DNA from 4 places in the Enterobacter sp. JS8-1 genome. Region 1 is predicted to be linked to each of the others. Evidence: predicted binding sites of a transcription regulator. Region 1 holds the regulator's gene; each other region holds the start of a gene.
What was found. Region 1 encodes LexA, which represses DNA repair genes until DNA is damaged. Its sites were predicted from a motif close to TNCTGTATGTACATACAGNA; they were not measured.
Positions count from the first base shown of each region.

Region 2: the regulator LexA is predicted to act here: its motif matches at 1,386-1,405, upstream of umuD (translesion error-prone DNA polymerase V autoproteolytic subunit).
Region 3: the regulator LexA is predicted to act here: its motif matches at 1,278-1,297, upstream of rmuC (DNA recombination protein RmuC).
Region 4: the regulator LexA is predicted to act here: its motif matches at 1,667-1,686, upstream of dinB (DNA polymerase IV).

Region 1 is NZ_CP185805.1:288,447-291,564, reverse strand. Features, by position in the region: partial or broken gene ACOQH0_RS01400 (hypothetical protein) at 50-124, opposite strand; gene dinF (MATE family efflux transporter DinF) at 121-1,458, opposite strand; gene lexA (transcriptional repressor LexA) at 1,521-2,129, opposite strand; gene ACOQH0_RS01385 (diacylglycerol kinase) at 2,238-2,606, opposite strand; gene plsB (glycerol-3-phosphate 1-O-acyltransferase PlsB) at 2,761-3,118, shown strand, end outside.
Region 2 is NZ_CP185806.1:147,187-150,304, forward strand. Features, by position in the region: gene ACOQH0_RS23960 (plasmid partitioning/stability family protein) at 1-222, opposite strand, end outside; gene parM (plasmid segregation protein ParM domain-containing protein) at 225-1,196, opposite strand; gene umuD (translesion error-prone DNA polymerase V autoproteolytic subunit) at 1,428-1,859, shown strand; gene ACOQH0_RS23975 (Y-family DNA polymerase) at 1,859-3,118, shown strand, end outside.
Region 3 is NZ_CP185805.1:180,525-183,642, reverse strand. Features, by position in the region: gene rmuC (DNA recombination protein RmuC) at 1-1,234, opposite strand, end outside; gene udp (uridine phosphorylase) at 1,374-2,135, opposite strand; gene ACOQH0_RS00895 (dienelactone hydrolase family protein) at 2,392-3,118, shown strand, end outside.
Region 4 is NZ_CP185805.1:973,748-976,865, reverse strand. Features, by position in the region: gene pepD (cytosol nonspecific dipeptidase) at 1-514, shown strand, start outside; gene dinB (DNA polymerase IV) at 591-1,649, opposite strand; gene nqrM ((Na+)-NQR maturation NqrM) at 1,758-1,958, opposite strand; gene nqrF (NADH:ubiquinone reductase (Na(+)-transporting) subunit F) at 1,961-3,118, opposite strand, start outside.

The sequences.
Region 1 (3,118 bases):
CATCGTGTCCTCTTAGTTAAGCGTTGGGTCGTAACGTCCGTTACGTTCTTTTCTGCTGGACGTGATAATAATTGTAGTTAAGGATTCGGCGGTTGATTTCATATTCGGAATCTTTAACCGTCACGATATATCGTGACGGGAAGGGAGCCAGGTATTGTTTTGCCAGTGGCGGTGCCAGATGAATGCCAGCGACAATCCGCGCAGCGACAGGAAAACCGCCAGTGCCAGCCATAAACCATGGTTGCCCAAATACGGTAAGGTCAGCAGCGTCATGCCAAAACCTGCAGCCGCGACCGCCATGCTGTTACGCATCTCCGCGCCGCGCGTTGCGCCAATAAACATGCCGTCCAGCAGATAACACCAGACGCCCACCACCGGTAAGATCACCTGCCAGATGAGATAGTGGCCCGCCAGTTCGCGTAAAGCCGGTAACGACGTGAGTAACGCGATAATATCGCTGCCGAAACAGGCATAAATCAGTGCGAATGCCAGCGCGACCAGACCTGACTGACGGCAAGCCGCTCGCCACACCTCGCGGAGCTGGCCACTTTCACGCGCACCGTATGCCTGCCCGGAGTGCGCCTCCACGGCGTAAGCAAAGCCATCCAGCGCATACGCGGTAAACGTCAGCAATGTCATCAGTACCGCGTTGACCGCAACGATCTCAGGCCCAAGACGGGCACCAAAAACCGTTAACGCACCAAAACAGAGTTGCAGCAGGAGCGAGCGCAACATGATGTCCCGGTTCAGCGCCAGCAGCTCGCGGATGTTGCCGCGCCACGCGGTTTTCAGCATGACGAGGGAGATTCCACGCATGACCAGTACGCGCCAGACCATCCACAGTCCGATGAGAAACGTGCTGTATTCTGCAACTGCGGTTGCCAGCGCCGCGCCCCGTACGTTCATGTGCAAGCCCATCACCAGCCAGAGGTCGAGCACGATGTTCAAAAGGTTTCCCACCACCAACAGGATGACCGGCGCACGAGCGTACTGCACGCCCAGCAGCCAGCCCAGCAGAACCAGGTTTGCCAGCGATGCGGGCGCGCTGAGCCAGCGGATTTCAAGGAAGCGCCTGGCCTGCTCCAGCACCGCCTCGCTGCCGCCCACAATGTGCAGAGCCAGATCAATCAGCGGCGTGCGAAACAGAACGATTAACGCGCCTGCCCCAAGCGCCAGAATGAGTGGCTGAACCAGCGCCCGCGCCAGTCGCAGCGGATCTTTCGCGCCATAGGCTTGTGCCGTAAGCCCCGTGGTACTCATGCGTAAGAAGAGCAGGAGCATAAAGAGAAAACTGGTCGCCGTTGCGCCAATCGCCACGCCGCCCAGATAAACGGGAGAATCCAGATGACCAATCACCGCGGTGTCCACCAGGCCAAGCAGGGGAACGGTGATATTGGAAAAAATCATCGGCAGTGCAAGACGCCACAATGCCTTATCAGAAGCCGTCAGCAGTGACATGAAAAATACCGGGAATGGGAAATGATCCAGGCTACGGAGACCCGTAGCCTGTCAGGAAGAAGTTACAGCCATTCACCGTTGCGGATAACACCAACGGCGAGACCTTCAATGGAGAAGTTCTGTTCGCGCAGATCCACCACAATCGGGGAGAATTCGTTATTTTCGGGCAGCAGCTGTACGGTATTACCCTGTTTTTTCAGCCGTTTGACGGTCACTTCATCATCAATACGCGCGACCACAACCTGACCGTTACGTACATCCTGCGTTTTGTGAACGGCCAGCAGATCGCCGTCAAGAATGCCGATATCTTTCATAGACATCCCGCTGACGCGCAGCAGGAAATCCGCACTCGGCTTGAACATACCAGGATCAACCTGATAGTGACCTTCAATATGCTGCTGGGCCAACAGAGGTTCACCTGCGGCGACACGACCAATCAGCGGAATACCTGTCTCTTCTTCCACCAGCAGACGAATGCCGCGAGACGCGCCAGACACAATTTCAATCACACCTTTGCGCGCCAGCGCTTTCAGGTGTTCCTCGGCCGCATTTGGAGAACGGAAGCCCAGACGCTGAGCGATTTCCGCACGCGTGGGTGGCATACCCGTCTGGCCGATATGATCCCGGATGAGATCAAACACCTCTTGCTGCCTGGTCGTTAACGCTTTCATTCCGCCCCCTGGGTGTATATACAGTTATGCTGTGAGTATATACAGTCAAAGGCGATTTTGGAACCAAAAACTGCACAAAAAACCAGGGACTTAATTATTCCTCGAGGCTCATCGGAAATGTGACCAAAGCAACGTAACCCAAGTGATCGCTGCCGTGATAATCGCCAACAGCACAGCGGCAGACCCCATGTCTTTCGCACGGCCAGAAAGTTCGTGGAAATCTGAACCGATACGGTCCACAACCGCCTCAATAGCGCTATTGAGAATTTCCACTATCATCACCAAAAGAACAGAGCCGATGAGAAGTACGCGGGTAATAGCATCAACATCAAGGAAACAGGCGATGATAACCGCGACGATAGCGGCAACGCCCTCCTGGCGAAACGCGGCTTCATTGACCCATGCGGCACGGAAACCTTTCCATGAATAGCCGGCAGCTTTGATGATTCGAGTTAACCCAGTGGTATTATTGGCCATTAATAGAACCTTTTATTGGAAATAGCGTCAGTAACTCTGGCAGCAGCGCGTTTCGCTGTAGCCTGAAGTATGACGGGTAACAACAGAAATTTTGCGCGCTTTCTGTTATCCTTGCGCCGCAATTGCATTATTAACCAGAGGCTTTACATCGTTTATGTCCGGCTGGCCACGAATTTACTACAAATTACTTAATTTACCATTAAGCGTCCTGGTAAAAAGTAAGTCTATCCCAGCAGAACCTGCGCTGGAATTAGGGCTCGATACGTCGCGCCCTATTATGTACGTTTTGCCTTATAACTCGAAGGCAGACCTGCTGACGCTTCGCGCCCAATGTCTGGCGCATGATTTACCTGACCCACTTGAACCGCTTGAAGTTGATGGCACTCTGCTGCCGCGCTACGTGTTTATTCACGGCGGGCCGCGCGTGTTTACCTATTACACGCCGAAAGAAGAGTCCATCAAGCTGTTCCATGACTATCTCGACCTGCACCGCAGCAATCCCGATCTGGATG
Region 2 (3,118 bases), on a different replicon from region 1:
CATCACGGCACAAAGCCGGATGGCACTCAGATGTCCGTCAAAGAACACCGGGATCAGCGCCGGTAAACGGGCATCCGTCTGGTACATCACCGCCCCGGCGGTGGCGGCGGTCCGGATGAAGTCACCGCGCAGGGGCTGTGAGATGGTGCTGATGGTCGCCATCGCCGCGATGTCGGTGCGACCGTCGCTGTGCAGATAGAAAGAATACTGGCCGTCCGGCACGTTTAGTCCTCTTTATTGTAAAGGGCAATCTCTCTGGCCAGCGCCAGCTGCGGATCGCCGATAACCTCGATACGGTCAGGAGCCAGAGGCCAGGCCTGACGGATAGCCTCTTCAATGAGGGATGCCCCTCCCCCGACCAGGAATACCCGGTTAACGTTCCTGAAGGCCGTCAGCTCACTGGTGACACGCGCCCCCAGGAAAGTGATTGCCTCTGTAATTTTGTTCAGAACATCATCAATTTTTCCGGCATCGTTGATCACTCGCTGCAGATACTGACGATCGTTGCGGTTGCGGATGACCGTGTCAGCAATAAGCGCGCTGGTTTCGCTGTCTGCAGTCCGCAGCGCGCCTGCAGCTGCACGGGTGACCTGTGACACGCCGACAGACGGATTACCGTGTACCGCACTGATATCATCAAACTGTCCGACAATCACGCCGGCATCGAGCGTGGTTCCGCCGAGATCGATAATCAGGGTGGTCTCAGCGGGTCCGGGCTTCAGCTCCGCGAGACGGGAGAACGCCGCCGGCAGTGATTCCGGCATCACCTTCACGTCCGTTACGGTAAATGCCCTGCCCTTATTCAGAACCAGCTCACGCATCAGGTTTTCCCGTTTGCGTCGGATGTTCTCCTCGTTCCGCTGGCAGTCCCCGTCATAATACTCGCTCAGGGGCAGCGTCACGGTCAGGCTCACCGGCTGCGGCTCAAGTCCGCTGTTCAGCAGGGCATGATGCACGGCCAGCAGGTTGAGATCACCGTACTGGTATTCCACGTTTGTCGTCGGGATGGCATCCCGGCTGACGCTGTCCCAGGTGTATTTCAGCGTGCCCACCTGATAGTTAAACGTTGCGGCACTGAATTCCGCCACTTTCCAGCCATGCCGGAAGGAGTTAGCCGAAACCCGGGTCTGCAGCTCGTTTCCTTCAAACCATGCCAGCTTAACATTAGTTGAACCATCATCGCAGTAAATATTCATCATTATGCTCCGTCAATTAAACTCAATTTGATAAATATTATAAGAGCAAAATGGAAAAATAAAAGCCTTATCTCTCATTGTGAGTAATTTAAATATCTCATAATGATATTAAATAGCATTTTGAGTAACTTAGGTTACTCACCCTGTTCATGAAGCAGGTGATCTGGATTATCCTCACGCTGTTAAATATACTGTATGCATAACCAGTATATTTAGACGTCAGGAGGAAAGATGAAACTGCAGCTTTTCAGCACCGGGAAAGCACTCCCGCCACAGGCCCGTCCGTTGTTTGCAGACCTGGCCAGCTGCGGTTTTCCCAGCCCTGCCGCTGACTATGTCGAGTCCGACCTGGATCTCCATGATTACTGCATACGGCACCCGAGCGCGACTTACTATCTCCGTGCCAGCGGTGACAGCATGTCCGACGGCAGCCTTTACAATGGCGATCTGCTGGTTGTGGACAGTGCAGAGAAGCCCCGGCACGGCGATATTGTTGTGGCCAGTGTGCAGGGGGAGTTTACGGTTAAACGGCTTCTGCTGACGCCACGACTGACGCTGCAGCCAATGAACGCCGCCTGGTCGCCGATTTATCCCGACCCGGACGATCTGGATATCTTTGGCGTCGTCACGCACATCATCCACCGCCCGAGGGAGATGTACTGATGTTTGCCCTGGCCGATGTGGACAGCTTTTATGCCAGCTGCGAACGTGTTTTCCGCCCTGATTTGAAAGGAGAGCCGGTTGTGGTGCTCAGTAATAACGATGGCTGCGTCATCGCAAGAAGTGCCGAGGCAAAGCCCTGGATCAAAATGGGCACGCCGTGGTTTCAGATGAAAAACGAAACGTACCCGGAAAAAATATACGCGTTCTCAAGCAACTATGAACTTTATGCCTCGATGTCAGCGCGCGTGATGAGCTGCCTGGAGGAGCTGGCCCCAAGGGTGGAACAGTATTCGATTGACGAGATGTTCCTCGACCTGACCGGCGTTGAGCACTGCATGGACCTGGAGGACTTCGGCCGGCAGCTGCGTCAGCACGTGTATGACTGTACCCGTCTGACCATCGGCGTGGGTGCCGGGCCGACGAAAACCCTGGCAAAATCAGCCCAGTGGGCCTCAAAGGAGTGGAAACAGTTTCGTGGCGTGCTCGCCCTGACCCGGGGGAATCCTCAGCGAACGCGGAAACTGCTTTCACTGCAGCCGGTCGAAGAGATCTGGGGCGTGGGAAACCGTATTGCACGCAAGCTCAATGTTCTTGGCATCAGGACCGCGCTTGATCTGGCCCTGACGAACCCGGCCTTCATCCGGAAAAATTTCTCCGTCGTTCTCGAGCGAACAGTGCGCGAACTGAACGGGGAAAGCTGCATGTCGCTTGAGGAAGCGCCGCCTACTAAGCAACAGATTGTCTGCAGCCGCAGTTTTGGCGAGAAGATCACTGAATACGATTCGCTGCGCCAGGCCGTCTGTCAGTACGCAGAACGGGCCTCAGAAAAGCTGCGTAAAGAGCGCCAGTACTGTCGGCATATTTCCGTATTCATCAAAACGTCTCCGTTCGCCGTTAAAGAGCCTTACTATGGCAACGTGGCCACGGAGAAACTGCTTACCCCCACTCAGGACACCCGGGACATCATTGCGGCCGCCACAACGGCTCTGGAGCGTATCTGGAAGGAAGGGCACCGGTATGCCAAAGCCGGTGTGATGCTGAACGACTTCACCGGCTCCGGCGTTTCGCAGCTGCAGCTGTTCGACGAACGTCCTCCACGTCCTCACAGCGCTGAGCTGATGAAGGTTCTCGATGGCATTAATCATTCCGGGCTGGGACAGGTCTGGTTTGCAGGACGAGGGATTGCGCCTGCATGGCAAATGAAACGCAATATGCTCTCCCCTGCGTACACCACCCGCTGGAAAGATATTCCCGTTGCG
Region 3 (3,118 bases), 110 kb from region 1:
AGGAGAGCTTTTTCATCGCCTGCCGGTAGTTATCCTGCGCACGATCCAGGCTTTGCCCGACCGAGGACATATCGTCCACAAACAGGCGCATTTTGTCGTAAAGCTTGCTGGCGCGATCGGCAATATGTTGCGCGTTACGGCTTTGATGCTCGTACCGCCACAGATTAGCAATGGTCCGCAAGGCCACCAGCAGCGTGGTAGGGCTGACCAGCATAATGTTATTTTTCAACGCTTCGGTGATCAGTTCAGGCTGCCTGTCGAGCGCCAGCAGGAAGGCGGGCTCTACCGGGATAAACATCAGCACATAGTCCAGCGAACGCAGGCCCGGCAGCTGCTGATAATCCTTTCTGCCCAGAAGACGAATATGGTTACGCACGGAGGCGATGTGTTCCTGCAGCGCCGACTCGCGGGTGTAGTCATCTTCCGCGTTGAAATAGCGCTCGTAGGCCACCAGCGTCATTTTGGCGTCAATCACCACATCTTTACCCTGCGGCAGACGTACGATGACATCCGGCTGCATACGCGAGCGGGCATCGTTCTCGATGCTGACCTGGGTTTCGTATTCATACCCTTCGCGCAGGCCAGACGCTTCAAGCACGCGCGTCAGCACCACTTCCCCCCAGTTTCCCTGCGTTTTGTTATCGCCTTTGAGCGCGCGCGTCAGGTTCACCGCCTCCTGCGCCATCTGGGCATTCAGCTGCTGGAGATTACGGATTTCATGCGCCAGGGTGTGCCGCTCGCGCGCCTCCTGGCCAAAGCTGTCCTGCACCTGACGGCGAAACCCGTCCAGTTGTTCACGCAGCGGCGTCAGCAGGCTATTCAGGCTCTGTCGGTTCTGTTCGTCAACGCGGCGGTTGCTGTGCTCAAAAATTCGGTTGGCGAGGTTCTCAAACTGTTCGCTGAGGCGCTGCTCGCTGTTGATCATCTGGCGGATTTTGTCTTCCGCATGCAGTTGGGTGGATTCAAGACGGGTGGTCACTTCGCGGAGATCGGCCTCCAGCGAAGTGTTGATGTCGCGCAGGTTACGCAGTTCATTATTGAGCAGCTCGCACTCGTCACGCCAGTGCGAGCCTTGAGCAAGCTGTTGTTTTGTGGCGCTTAGCTCCGAGACGATCTCTTCACGTTCTGCCAGCTGCTCGGCTTTCATCTGCGCATGCTGGTAGCTGGAAATCAGCCAGCCTACCGCCACGCTCACCAGCGCAACCACCGCATAAATCAGGATTGAGATATCCACAATGCCCCCTGCATCAACGTATTACCCGCACAAAATAGAATTGTGCTGTATGAACGTCCAGTTTGAAAGGGTTTTCCTGCGAGGCGCAACGCAAAAAATAAAGGCCGAACATGTCGGCCTTGTGTCTCTGAAGAGAGGATTAGATGAGGCGACGGGCCGCTTCCACCACGATTTTCACCGCATGACTTTCGGTCTGCTTCATGGTTTCGGCGTTCGGGATCTCCTGCTGGGTACGGTTGACGATCACGCCCGCCACCATACCGGCACGCAGACCCTGGCTTGCGCACATGGTCAACAGCGTTGCAGATTCCATTTCGTAGTTCATCACGCCCATGGACTGCCACTCTTCCATAGAGCCTTTGAAACGGCTCACCACGCGGCCTGAGAAGGTGTCGTAACGCTCCTGGCCCGGGTAGAAGGTATCGGAAGAGGCGGTGACGCCCACGTGAGTGGTCGCGCCCACGGATTTCGCGGCCTCAACCAGCGCGGTGGTACATTCGAAATCGGCTACTGCCGGGAATTCCATTGGTGCAAAGTGCAGGCTTGCGCCGTCCAGACGTACAGATGCGGTCGTAACCAGCACGTCGCCCACGTTGATGTGCGGCTGAATAGCGCCGGTGGTGCCGATACGCAGGAAAGTACGAATGCCCAGCTGCGCCAGCTCTTCCACCGCAATAGACGTAGACGGGCCACCGATACCGGTAGAGCACACGATCACCGCTTTGCCATCCAGCTCTGCGCGCCAGGTGGTGAATTCACGATGGGCTGCCAGCTTAACCGGCTTATCCATCAGCGCGGCGATCTTTTCCACACGCTCAGGATCGCCAGGGACGATAGCGAGCGTAGCCCCTTGTAAATCGTTTTTAGTGAGGCCGAGATGAAAAACATCAGACTTAGACATAGGGTGACTCCTCTGTGGGTCGGTTAGTCAGAAGAAGTAAAACGGTACTTTACAGAAGCACTACGCAGAATTTCGTGACATACCTCACCATGAATGAAAATGGTTGCAGTTAATTTCCATTAAATAGTGACTTACATCACATTAACAAGTTATATCGACAGGTGCTGCACAAAAGATAGACCGTATAAGGCACTGTGGGTTGTTAACCTGGTGACTATATTTACCTTTGCGCTAACTCATTGGTACGGAGAATGCCATGACTGAAAAAACCGGTTTTGCACCTGCTGCGGCTCCGCATGCTTCAACCATCGTCTCAACCTCAGAAGAAGCCATTACTGCGGGCGAGACCTCCATTCCCTCGCAGGGGGAGAATATGCCTGCTTATCACGCGCGGCCAAAATCGGCAGACGGCCCGCTGCCGATCGTGATTGTGGTTCAGGAAATTTTTGGCGTTCACGAGCATATTCGTGACCTCTGCCGCCGCCTGGCGCAGGAAGGGTACCTGGCCATTGCGCCAGAGCTCTATTTCCGTCAGGGCGATCCGAACGATTACAGCGATATCCCTACATTGTTCAACAATCTGGTGAGCAAAGTTCCGGATGCCCAGGTGCTGGCTGACCTTGATCACGTTGCCAGCTGGGCCGCGCGCAACGGGGGCGATGCACATCGTCTGCTGGTGACCGGCTTCTGCTGGGGCGGACGCATTAGCTGGCTGTATGCCGCGCATAACCCGCAGTTGAAAGCGGCCGTCGCCTGGTACGGCAAACTGGTGGGCGAAAAAACGCTGAACTCACCGAAGCAGCCTGTTGATATCGCAACGGATTTGAATGCACCGGTGCTAGGGCTTTATGGTGGTCAGGATACAGGCATTCCGCTTGATACCGTCGAGACCATGCGTCATGCGCTACGCGCGGCGAACGCGAAGGCGGAGATTGTAGTGTACCCGGATGCCGGACACGCGTTTAATGCCGATTATCGCCCGA
Region 4 (3,118 bases), 690 kb from region 1:
GTCTCGCGACACCTTCGTTCAGCTGCTGAACGCGACGCCAAACGGCGTGATCCGCAACTCTGACGTTGCGAAAGGCGTGGTAGAAACCTCACTGAACGTGGGCGTGGTGACCATGGGCGACGACAGCGCAGAGATCATCTGCCTGATCCGTTCCCTGATCGACAGCGGTAAAGAGTACGTGGTGAGCATGCTGGAGTCTCTGGGCACGCTGGCGGGCGCAAAAACCTCCGCGAAAGGCAGCTACCCGGGCTGGCAGCCGGACGCAAGCTCCCCGGTCATGGCACTGGTGCGTGAAACATACCAGCGTCTGTTCAACAGCACCCCGAACATTCAGGTTATCCACGCCGGTCTGGAATGCGGTCTGTTCAAGAAGCCGTATCCTGACATGGACATGGTGTCTATCGGGCCAACCATCACCGGTCCGCACTCACCGGATGAGCAGGTTCATATCGAAAGCGTCGGCCATTACTGGACGCTGCTGACTGAGCTGCTGAAAGCGATTCCTGCTAAGTAATACCTTCACCCCAGCCCTCTCCCACAGGGAGAGGGTGAAAAACGTAGGCCCGGTAAGCGTAGCGCACCGGGCTTTTTTACAATCCCAATACCAGCTGTCGTTCCAGCTGCGGGTCCAGCAGCGTGACGTGCAATCCCACCAGCCTCACCCCTCGCCCGCCCCGGCGCTCTTCCCATGCCTTTTTTGCGGTCGCAATCAGATCGTCTTTATTCAGACGCGGCCAGACGTGTTCCTGCGTGGTCTGCTGGAAATCGTTAAATTTTAGCTTGATGCCCTGACGGGCGATCAGCAGGTCCGGCTTTACCTTGGTTAAGCGTCGCTCCAGCTCAGGGTAAAGCTGTTCCGTGATAATGGCCTCGCACTCGGACCAGTCATGAATATCTTCAATGAGGGTGCGCTCAACGCCGACGGATTTCCGTAGCCGTTCGCTGTTCACATCGCGATCGTCAATGCCCTGGCTGCGCTCCCACAGCACGCGACCAAACTTTCCAAAGCGCTTAAGCAGCATGGCGAGATCGCTTCGCTGCACGTCTTCGCAGGTGCGCAACCCCATGCTTTCCAGCTTTGCGGCAGAGACTTTCCCCACGCCGGGTATTTTGCCAAGCGGTAGGGTTTTCAAAAACGCAGGCACCTCTTCAGGGGTGATGACGTATTGACCGTTGGGTTTATTTAAATCTGAAGCAATTTTAGCGAGGAATTTAACCGGCGCGACGCCCGCCGATGCGGTCAGATTCAGTTCGTTGAATATCGTCTGGCGGATCTCCTGGGCCATCAGCGTGGCCGAGCCGTGGCAATGCACGCTGTCGGTCACATCCAGATAGGCTTCGTCCAGCGACAGCGGTTCTATCAGTGAGGTGTAGCGGGAGAAGATTTCACGAATATGAATTGAGGCCTCTTTATAAGCATCAAACCGACCGGGCAGGAGCGTGAGATGAGGGCAAAGCTTTAAGGCCATCGCAGTCGGCATGGCGCTGCGCACGCCAAACTTGCGCGCGGGATAGTTGGCGGTGCTGATCACACCGCGCTGCACGCGGCTGCCGCCAATGGCGATGGGAATATCCCGCAGCGCCGGGTTGTCACGCATCTCCACTGCGGCAAAAAAGCAGTCCATATCGACATGGATTATTTTGCGCATAGTAAGCCCTCACTCATTACTGGATAAGTATACAGTAAATAAATGAGGATTGAGAAGCAGATGTGAAAACGCCGGGTGGCGGCTTTGCCTTACCCGGCCTGCATACACTTAAATGATGCGCTGCTGCTCGCGGGCCATTCTTTTTTTCCGCGCATCGCACGGTTCCGGGCAGTCGCACACCTTTTCCATCCCAAGAGATGAAATACCGCCACAGCTGCCCTGAATGCTTTTACGCTTGATGATCCAGCCTAACGACATGCCGAGCACCACCAGCACAAAGACGCCAAAGGTCGCCAGAAACGTCAGCATCATCAGCCTCCAAAATCATCAAGCATGATGTTCTCATCTTCAACGCCAAGATCTTTAAGCATCTTAATCACGGCGGCGTTCATCATCGGCGGACCACACATATAGAACTCACAGTCTTCCGGTGCCGGGTGCTGTTTGAGGTAGTTTTCGTACAGCACGTTGTGGATGAAGCCCGTATAGCCCGTCCAGTTATCTTCCGGCTGCGGATCGGAAAGCGCCACGTGGAAGGTAAAGTTAGGGTTCTCACGCGACAGCTGTTCAAACTCGTCGTCGTAGAACATCTCGCGCAGGGAGCGTGCCCCGTACCAGAAGCTAATTTTACGCTTGCTGCTTAGACGTTTGAGCTGGTCAAAGATGTGCGAGCGCATCGGGGCCATACCGGCACCGCCGCCGATAAAGACCATTTCCGCGTCGGTATCTTTGGCAAAGAACTCACCGAACGGACCGGAGATCGTCACTTTGTCGCCTGGCTTAAGGGACCAGATATACGACGACATAACGCCCGGCGGTGCATTCGGCACATTCGGCGGCGGCGTGGCGATACGCACGTTGAGCATGATAATGCCCTTCTCTTCCGGATAGTTAGCCATGGAGTAAGCACGCAACGTCGGCTCTTTTACTTCGGAAACAAAGCGGAAGAGATTGAATTTGTCCCAGTCGGCCCGATACTCCTCGGGCACGTCGAAGTCGGCATACGCCACGGTGTGCGCCGGACAATCAATCTGGATATACCCGCCCGCGCGGAACGGAACGCTCTCCCCTTCAGGAACACGCAGCTTAAGCTCTTTAATGAACGTGGCTTTGTTATCGTTAGAGATAACTTCGCACTCCCATTTTTTGACGCCGAAGATCTCTTCCGGCAGCTCAATCTTCATGTTCTGGCGCACCGCGACCTGGCAGGCGAGACGGCAGCCTTCTTTCGCTTCACGCTTCGTGATATGGGACAGTTCAGTGGGCAGGATATCACCGCCGCCCTCTTTCACCGTCACACGGCACTGCCCGCATGAGCCACCGCCGCCGCAGGCTGACGAGACAAAGATCCCATTGCCCGAGAGCGTATTGAGCAGTTTGTCCCCTGCCGGGGTACGGATCTGATTTTGCGGGTCATCGTTGATATCAATAATGACATCACCGGCGTTCACCAGCTTCGCACGCGCCGC